Regions from separate parts of the Paenibacillus sp. FSL R7-0297 genome, predicted to be linked through region 3. Evidence: riboswitches for the same ligand, from Rfam matches in the RefSeq annotation. Region 3 holds a riboswitch; each other region holds the start of a gene.
The links. A riboswitch is a leader RNA that binds a small molecule or an ion and turns the genes downstream of it on or off. The one in region 3 is predicted to bind thiamine pyrophosphate.
Positions count from the first base shown of each region.

Region 1: it holds a riboswitch for thiamine pyrophosphate, as region 3 does, so the genes downstream of both, MKZ24_RS02420 (ABC transporter substrate-binding protein) here and thiC (phosphomethylpyrimidine synthase ThiC) in region 3, are expected to answer to the same signal.
Region 2: it holds a riboswitch for thiamine pyrophosphate, as region 3 does, so the genes downstream of both, MKZ24_RS27370 (thiamine phosphate synthase) here and thiC (phosphomethylpyrimidine synthase ThiC) in region 3, are expected to answer to the same signal.

Region 1 covers NZ_JBBPAQ010000001.1:570,583-573,790, reverse strand. Annotated here, with positions in the region: gene MKZ24_RS02430 (ABC transporter permease) at 1-373, opposite strand, end outside; gene MKZ24_RS02425 (thiamine-binding protein) at 370-663, opposite strand; gene MKZ24_RS02420 (ABC transporter substrate-binding protein) at 717-1,799, opposite strand; TPP riboswitch at 1,931-2,041, opposite strand; gene MKZ24_RS02415 (hypothetical protein) at 2,112-3,208, opposite strand, start outside.
Region 2 covers NZ_JBBPAQ010000001.1:6,256,195-6,259,402, forward strand. Annotated here, with positions in the region: gene MKZ24_RS27360 (thiazole synthase) at 1-725, opposite strand, end outside; gene thiS (sulfur carrier protein ThiS) at 809-1,012, opposite strand; gene MKZ24_RS27370 (thiamine phosphate synthase) at 1,009-1,671, opposite strand; TPP riboswitch at 1,785-1,887, opposite strand; gene MKZ24_RS27375 (SDR family oxidoreductase) at 2,083-2,955, opposite strand; gene MKZ24_RS27380 (NUDIX hydrolase) at 3,164-3,208, shown strand, end outside.
Region 3 covers NZ_JBBPAQ010000001.1:926,832-930,039, forward strand. Annotated here, with positions in the region: gene thiC (phosphomethylpyrimidine synthase ThiC) at 121-1,815, opposite strand; TPP riboswitch at 1,984-2,090, opposite strand; gene trxB (thioredoxin-disulfide reductase) at 2,163-3,116, opposite strand; gene MKZ24_RS03865 (tetratricopeptide repeat protein) at 3,180-3,208, opposite strand, start outside.

The DNA of each region.
Region 1 (3,208 bases), 360 kb from region 3:
GGACGATTTTGGGCAGCAGGCCGAAGCCGAACCAGATAATCAGCAGCGGTCCAAGGGCAATGGAGGGCACATTCTGGCTGAGGATCAGCAGCGGATAGAGTGCTCTTTTGAGCCAGGGCAGCAGATGGAGCAGCAGGGCGACAATGAGGCCGATGCCGGTGCCGACCGGGAAGCCGATCAGGGTCAGGCGCAGCGTTGCGGCCGTATGCGCCCAGATCCCGGAGGCGTTGCCGCGTGATTCACGCGCGATATCGGACGGGCTCGGCAGCTGCCAGGCCGGGATATGGAACACCGATACCGCAATTTGCCATGCGCCCAGAAAAAAGATGACCGCCACAAGGGGCGGCCAGATTTGTCTCCAGGTGCTTCTCACGGCCGGTATTTCTCCGTCAGCTTGTCCATGCTAATACCGCTGGGATTATGGGCGATCTTGATCTGGGAGATCACGCTCGGGCTGCCGGAGGCAATCAGTGCCTCATGCATCTGACGTACAACTTCCAGCAGCTCCTTGAGCTCGCCTTCCATGGTAGTATCAAGCGGATTCACCTGGTGCTTGACCCCCGACTTCTGAATTACCTCAATCGCAGTGTCCACGTAAGGGATCGAATCCTCATTGTTTGGAGTCTTGGGAATTACCTGAATGCTAAGCAGTGTATTAGCCATTTATTATTCATTCCTCTCATGTAAGTTAGGGTCAGTATTATTCCACCCGGTGTTTACTGGCCTTCCGGCAAAAATTCATTCGTAAATGTACTTGCGGCATCCAGCGGTTTGTCCAGCAGCTTCAGGCCGTACATCCACTCTGCGTAATTCTGCCAGATTTCAAGCTTCTGCTCCCCCCAGCGGGCGGCATCGTCCTTGTATTTCGGGCTGAGCCATTTCTGGCTGGCCAGCACCAGCTCGGGATCAAGATCAGGCACTGCATCGGACAGGACTGTGGCCGCCTCTTCCGGATGATCGATCGCGTATTGATATCCTTTCGACGTAGCTTTGAGGAAAGCCTTCACCACTTCCGGATGCTCGGCAATTTCCTTCTCACTGGTGGTCAGCACCGGTGTGTAGTAATCCAGCTGCGGCGCATAATCCTTCAGGTACAGCATATCCAGCGGCTCGCCGCGCAGTTCGGCTTCGATCCCGGTCCAGGCGTAGAAGATCCAGGCAAAGTCGATATCGCGTTTCACCGCAGTGAAGAAGTCGGCTTCACCAATGTTTACCAGCTTCACTTTTTTGACATCTCCGCCTTCCGGATCCATGATCGCTTTCATGGCCGCTTCTTCCGCAGGAGAGCCCCAGCCTCCGTAGGTTTTGCCTTCGAAGTCTTTCGGCGTCTTAATATTGCGGTCCTTCGGAGCGGCAAAGCCGGAGGTATTATGCTGAATGATAGCGGCGATGGATACGAGCGGCACATCCTGCAGGCGGGCCAGGGTGAGCGCCTCCTGTGCACTGATGCCAAACTGGGCTTCACCGGAAGTAACCATCGTGTCAGACCCGGCAGCGCCAGGCTGCACAATCTCTACATCCAGACCTTCCTCAGCGTAATACCCCAGCTCCTTGGCGGCATACAGGCCGGTGTGATTCGTGTTCGGCGTCCAGTCCAGCGCAATCTTAACCGGGGTAAGCTCTATAGGCGCGTCGGTGGTACTGGCGGCTGCGGTTGCTTCAGGTGTAGCGGTGCTGCTCCCGGCGGCAGGTGTGCTGCCTCCGGCATTTCCTGCGTTACTGTTTCCGCCCCCGCATCCGGCTATCGCAATAACCAGCATAGAGCTGAGCAGCAGCGGTAATACTTTTTTGACTCCCATTTCTCTTCTCTCTCCTTCCAGCAATCCCTGGTCTTCCAAAATTCAGAGTAACCCATACCAAAAAGCGCCCCGGAGACCGGGACGCCAGTTACTTGCGCAAGGTGAGCTCAACTTCAGGCCTATGAAGGGGCTCGGGGTTGAATGAAGATTCCTACGCTGGCATTATCCAGATCAGGTATAAGGGTCAGTATCTTGTGGGATACAATCTCAGCCGGCCAATTCCAGCACCCCTGGTTCTATGAAGTTCACGGGTATTGCTATGTTCTTACGGTGTATTATAGACGCCAGCTTCCTGGTTGTCCAGCCTCCCCCTCAATCCCTATCATAGAACCGCTTCTTACGGCGGCTGCGTATTCCGTTCCACACCTCTCTCAGCGTCAGGCCCAGACTGACTGCGATCCCGGAGAAGGTGAGGAACAGCGCCAGGTACTCAAACGCAGAGTACTCCAGCATTTTGCTCCAATCGATCGGTGCCTTCAAGTCCTCAATGACCTGATTCATCCCGTAAATCCCGCTTATTACCGTAAATACAGTCAGGACCATCAGCAGCGTATCCCGGCGTTTGGCCTGGAATTTATCCTGATACTGGAACAGGTCATTCAAGGTCATCTTCACTTCATCGAACAGGGCGTCGTTGCCGTAAACCTTGCGCAGCTGGAAGAAGATCTCCCGTCCCTGCGACTGCGAAATCAGCTCCAGAAAGTAGAACTTGGCCGAGAACTTATTAATCAGGAAGATCAGATTCTCGATCTCGTCATAATCGTGGTTGATGCGCAGCCGGGAATGCAGATTGGCCAGCTTCAGCAGCACGATTTTATGAAAAACACTCAGCAGAAGCCCATAATAATACTCCCCGTACATCTGGTTAATCAACGGGGTGGCGATGTCAGATTCGGCCCGGCTCAGGCAGCAGAAGGTCTGCTCATTGGTCATATAATAGGTGTCCGGCCCCCAGCGGCTGTAGCAATGTTCAGAGGTGTACTGCTCGATATATTCGGGATCGCTGGCACTGGTATAAGGCTTGCCCTCCATACTCAGCCCATCCAGCTGGGAGGCACGGTAGCGCAGCAGGGTACTGATCTCCTCCGATTCTTCTTCGCGGTTGAAGCCGTAGAAAGCCTGCACCAGCATCCGTTCGTCCACGAAAAAAGGCAAGGTCTCGAAATACGCGCCATCGATCTCCGCAGGGTCGAGAAACGGCTCCAGCCCGGCAATCAGATTCTTGAATACGAAATCCTCCACCTGGCCGAAAGACTTCTTATGACAATGGATAAAGGACTGCTTATCCTGGTAGGATACGTCCTCCAGTGTACGGAAGCGGTCGGCGAATTCCAGCGCAGTGCTGAAGGAGAGATGCTCTTCTTCAATAGCCGTTCTTATGGTCAGGAAGCCCAAATCAAACGGACAGA
Region 2 (3,208 bases), 5.3 Mb from region 3:
GTCTCTTCCACCGGACCCAGCCCGGCCAGATAGGCCTTCCGCCCCGCCGACACCGCTTCGCGGAATGCCTCCGCCATCAGCTGCGGGTCCCGGGCGGTGGCAATTGCCGTGTTCAGCAGCACAGCGGCTGCGCCCATTTCCATCGCCTCAGCAGCTTCGGAGGGTCTGCCAATACCAGCATCCACGATGATGGGCAGACCCGTTTCTGATATCAGAATCCGGATCAGCTCCTTGGTCTGCAGCCCGCGGTTAGAGCCGATTGGCGCTCCCAGCGGCATGACGGCTGCAGCTCCGGCCGCCTTCAGCCGGAGTGCGGCTGACAGATCAGGACTCATGTAGGGCAGAACAACGAAACCCTCAGCAGCTAAGATTTCCGTGGCTCTGATCGTCTCGGTATTATCAGGCAGCAGATATTTCTGATCATTGATAACCTCAATCTTCACCCAGTCTCCCAGCCCCGCTGACCTTGCCAGCCTGGCAATGCGTACCGCTTCCTCTGCGGTGCGTGCACCAGAGGTATTGGGCAGCAGGGTCATGTGGGAAGGAATATGGCTGATGATATTCTCCTTGCTCTCCGGATCTACCCGGCGCAGGGCAACCGTAATAACCTGTGATCCCGAGCGGGCAATCACTTCGGGAATAAGGGTGTTGCGGCTGTATTTTCCGGTCCCGATGAACAGTCTGCTCGTTATAGTAACTCCTCCAATTACCAATGGATCTTGCATCATATCGCCTCCTGTGATAAGTCACTGCCTTAAGCTAAATTACGTATCTGCATTGTTCCGTCTGCTGCGCGTGCAAGGCCCGCCTAGCCTCCGCCGACAAAATGAACCAGTTCAACATGGTCCCCCTCATCCAGAAAGGTATCTCCATAAGCATCCCTGCCGACAATCTCACCATTCAGCTCCACAATAACCAGCTTCCCGGTCCACTCCGGGCGGGCCAGAAGATCAGCCAGAGTCCGGCAGCTCTCTTCATACCTTCCGCTGCGTCCGTTAACAGTCAAATTCATTCCTGTTCACCTCCTTTGCCCGGTGCGGGGGCTTCATTCAGGACTTCAGCACACGCTGCGGCCTGAACGGATGATCTGTAGGCCTCAGCGGCGCCAGCAGGGTCCGTCGCTCCGCATATCCCGGACATTACGGCTATTCCGGCAGCACCCTTTGACAGAACTGACCTGGTATTGCCCGGTGTGATGCCTCCGATGGCAATCAACGGTATACTGCTGCAGCGGACGGCCACTTCCAACTGCGCCAGGCCCCGTTCCCGCTGTCCGGGCTTGCAGGCCGTGGGGAATACATGTCCATACAGACAGAAGTCCGCTCCCTGCCGTCCAGCGCGTGCCGCTTCCTCCTGGGAATGCACCGACCTGCCCAGCCGCAGGCCCGGGGCAATGCCGCGCGCCCCGGCAGGCGGCAGACTGTGCCAGGCCAATTGGACGCCGGCTGCCCCTGCTGCCAAAGCCACATCTATCCGGTCATTAATGACCAGCTTAGAGGGCGGAACCCCCGCTTGCAGCAACCGCTCTGCGGCAGCCAGAAGCTCCTGTGCGGACAGAGCTTTTTCCCGGAGATGGATATAATCCACCATGGGATGTACAGCAGCAGCCAGTTTGGCATACTGCTCCGGATTCAGCCTCCCGTCCGAGATCAAATGGATTTCTTTCAACACCTTCACCTCCCCCTCTATACGGCATTCCGGAAAATACAAAAAGACCGCCCCCTGTATCAGGAAGCAGTCCGGAATATAAGCAGGAATACCGGGTAAGCCGTTACCCCCGCTGCATTATTCATTCTCCACTTCCCTACGCTGGTATAAACCAGATCAGGTTCAAAGGGTCCGAACAGATATGTTCGTCTCAGCCTTGCGGCACCCCTAGTGATCGTTCATATTCTATTGTTCTTGCAGTTTGTATATTAGCATATTATTCCTGTAAGAGCTATTCTTTAATAGATTCAGTTATTAAATCCAGCAGGTTTAAGCGGCAAAAAAGCCAGCCTTCCGGCTGACTTTTCATCTGTTTGAACCTTTGATGCCTTAAACCTGTATAAACTTATCCGGCTTACAAAGCAGTGCCCATGGTCAGCCGTTAACGATCTCGCCACCGTTCACATGCATGACCTGACCGCTCACATAAGAGGAATCGTCAGAAGCCAGATATACATAGGCCGGCGCCAGCTCTTCCGGCTGTCCCGGACGCTTCATCGGCTGGGTGCCGCCGAATTCACTAACCTTCTTCGCGTCAAACGTAGACGGAATCAGCGGCGTCCAGATCGGTCCCGGTGCTACCGCGTTCACGCGGATACCTTTGTCCGCCAGATTCATCGACAGGGAGCGGGTGAAGCTGAGAATCGCTCCTTTGGTGGACGAATAGTCCAGCAGCTGCGGGCTGCCACGGTACGCCGTAATCGATGTGGTGTTGATGATCGTGGAGCCTTTTTTCAGATGGGGCATCGCTGCCTTGGTCAGATAGAACATGGAGAATATATTCGTCCGGAACGTCCGCTCCAGCTGCTCGGCGGTAATGTCCTCAATCTTATCCTGCGGATGCTGCTCTGCCGCATTGTTAATCAGGATGTCCAGCTTGCCGAGTCCCTCAATGGTTTTATTAATCAGATCCTGACAGAAGGCCTCAACTCCGATATCACCGGAGATCAGAATACACTTCCGCCCCTCCTGCTCCACCTGGCGTTTGGTTTCTTCCGCATCTTCATGCTCATTCAGATAGGATATCACTACATCCGCCCCTTCTTTGGCAAAATGAACGGCGACGGCACGACCGATTCCGCTGTCCCCTCCGGTAATGAGCGCGGCCTTGCCCAGCAGCTTGCCTGCTGCCTTGTAAGCCGAGGTTTCAAACTCCGGAAGCGGGTTCATCTCGCTTTCAATTCCGGGCTGCTGGTCCTGTACCTGTGGAGGCAGGGTTTTGACGGGTTGTTTGCTGGTGTCTGGCATAATCCATTCTCCTTTCGCTGTACCGTTATACTGTTTTACTAATCATGTTAGGATGGCTAAAAGTCTGGTGTTTATGCATCATACTTACCTAGCAAAAAACGCTTTACGTTATTTTACTTACCACATAGGGCAGCCGGCCAAACAGAAAATCTTCAGTCCAACGCGTTCCCCGGTGCATTATAGAGCCTGCAGAAGGAGAGTTATCCTCATGTCCAAAAAATCAAAAACCATCATCGTTGCCGACAAAGGTGTC
Region 3 (3,208 bases):
TGTGCATGGTTTCACATAATAGGGAGAAGAATCTTGTGCTATTCGCGCATAAGAAAAGCTGCCCTCACGCCTTTTACAGCATGGGACAGCAGGGAAATAGCTATACGAGACTTGCCTTTTTTACAGCGACCTGCTCAATCTGTAGGAATTACGGATATCATGCGAAATCCGCATGCTGCAGAATTTAGGACCGCACATAGAGCAGAAATGAGCTTGCTTCGCCCCCTCCGCAGGAAGCGTCTCATCATGATACTCCAGCGCCCTTTCCGGGTCCAGAGAGAGATGGAACTGGTCTCGCCAGCGAAACTCGAACCGCGCCTTGGACAGCGCATTATCCCTGTCCTGTGCACCCGGATGCCCCTTGGCGAGGTCTGCGGCATGTGCAGCAATCTTGTAGGTAATGACTCCCTCGCGCACGTCATTCTTGTTAGGCAGACCTAAATGCTCCTTGGGTGTAACGTAACACAGCATAGCCGTCCCGAACCAGCCGATCATCGCCGCCCCGATGGCTGAAGTGATATGATCATAACCGGGTGCAATATCGGTAGTCAACGGGCCAAGAGTATAAAATGGGGCTTCCCGGCAAATCTCGAGCTGCTTGTCCATATTTTCCTTAATCTTGTGCATCGGCACATGCCCCGGACCCTCAACCATTACCTGAACGTCATGCTTCCATGCCAAGGCTGTCAGCTCTCCCAGCGTCTCCAGCTCAGCGAATTGTGCTTCGTCATTGGCATCTGCAATAGAACCCGGACGCAATCCGTCCCCCAGAGAGAAGGCCACATCATACGTCTTCATAATCTCACATATAGCTTCAAAGTGTGTGTATAGAAAGTTCTCCTGCTGATGGGCAAGGCACCAAGCGGCCATAATCGAGCCGCCCCGTGATACGATTCCTGTCATTCTTCCGGCTGTTAACGGAATATAGCTCTTCAAGACTCCGGCATGAATGGTGAAGTAATCCACACCCTGCTCCGCCTGCTCAATCAGCGTGTCGCGATAGAGCTCCCAGGTTAAATCCTCGGCTATGCCGTTCACCTTTTCGAGCGCCTGGTATAAGGGCACCGTGCCGACAGGCACAGGAGAATTGCGTATAATCCATTCACGGGTGGTATGAATCTTAGAGCCGGTGGAGAGGTCCATGATAGTGTCTGCCCCCCAGCGGGTCGCCCACCGCATCTTCTCCACTTCCTCCTCAATAGAAGAAGACACCGCAGAATTTCCGATGTTCGCATTGATCTTCACCAGGAAGTTACGGCCAATAATCATCGGCTCGCTCTCGGGGTGATTGATGTTGGCCGGAATAATGGCCCGTCCGGCGGCTACCTCATCCCTTACGAATTCCGGCCGGGTATTCTCGCGGATCGCGATATACTCCATCTCCGGTGTAATGATCCCTTGACGCGCATAATACAGCTGGGTAACATTGCGGCCCGCACGTGCCCGCAGGGGGCTCCGCTGCAGCCCTGGATAAGCTTCTTCGGGTGGCCCACCCCTGCGGATTCCATTATCCTCCGGCTGCACAGCTCTTCCGGTGTATTCCTCCGAATCGCCACGCTCCGCAATCCAGCCTAAACGGTGCGGCGGCAGCCCCCTCCGAATGTCAGCTTCTTGCGCAGCATCGGTGTAAATTCCGCTGGTGTCATAGACACGAAGCGGTTCGTTCTCCTCTTCCCCGGCAACGCCCTCCGTTCTGCTGAGGCTGATCTCCCGCATCGGAACCTGAATATCCAGGCGCGAGCCCTCTACATACACTTTGCGGCTTGCAGGAAATCGGGAAAGGTCCACCTCTTCGTTCTTCATCATTTCTGGCATTCTAATCTCCTCCTCTTCGCTCTATGAGCCAATCAGATAAGATTTCACGCAGCAGACTGAGCCGAAGAATCATGTATAGCACAAGGCATACGAATTCTTGCAAGTCAAAAAGCCGCTCCACCTGGAGCGGCTTTATCAAAGGAACAGCCCAATAAGACTGTATTCAAAAAAGGTCCGACTCCACTTTCCTACGCTGGTATGATCCAGATCAGGTTCAAGGGTCCGGAAATTCACTTTTCCCGTCTCAGCCTATTCAGGCTCCCCTAGTGGGTATCTTATCTAATTAAATACATTCTACTGGTATAGGTTTTTTTTGTAAACCCGTCAATAACAAGAACCTTCTCCGGTTATTTATCGAGCGATTCGCTCCAGTCATGCACCATCGTGCCTTCCAGGAACTTCTCGGCATCCATGGCGGCCATACAGCCGGTTCCGGCTGCCGATATAGCTTGACGGTAACGCGTATCCTGCACGTCGCCGCAAGCGAATACACCGGGAATATTCGTCTCTGTGGTGCCCGGATTAACCACTATATAGCCATTGGCATCGGTGTTAATCTGCCCGCCTAAGAAAGCGGTATTCGGTGTATGTCCGATAGCGACAAATACACCATCCGCTTCCACCAGCTCCGTAAGTCCCGTCTCATTGTTAAGGACGGTGATGCCCTTAACCCCGGTATCACCAACGGTTACCTCCAGCGGCGTGCGGTTCAGTGCCCATGACACCTTGCTGTTGTCGCGCGCGCGGTCCTGCATGATCTTCGAAGCACGCAGCTCCGGACGGCGGTGAACCAGCGTTACGCTGGAAGCAAAGCGGGTCAGGAAGCTGGCTTCCTCCATCGCAGAGTCGCCGCCGCCGACCACGACAATTTTTTTGTTACGGAAAAAGAATCCATCACAGGTCGCACAGGTGCTGACCCCGCGTCCTACATTCTCCTGCTCACCCGGGATACCCAGGTATCTGGCGGAGGCGCCGGTCGAAATAATGACCGACTCCGCTTCCAGCACACCCATTCCGTCTACAGTCACCTTGAACGGACGCTGCGAGAAGTCCACCGACTCTACCCAGCCATTCTTGAATTCAGCGCCGAAGCGTTCGGCCTGCTTACGCATGTTGTCCATCAGATCAGGACCCAGAATTCCTTCAGGGAAGCCTGGAAAGTTCTCCACTTCTGTCGTCGTTGTCAGCTGTCCTCCCGGCTGCAAGCCTTCAATTACGAGCGGGCTCAGGTTCGCACGCGCCAGATAAATCGCGGCAGTCAGCCCGGCCGGGCCTGTTCCGATTACAATCGTTTTGTACATTACATTGGCCTCCTTACAAGTAGGTGTGAGAAACATATAGATTCTTATATTTGAAAAAAGGATTCAAATATTATTGGTGGACGGCGACAAGC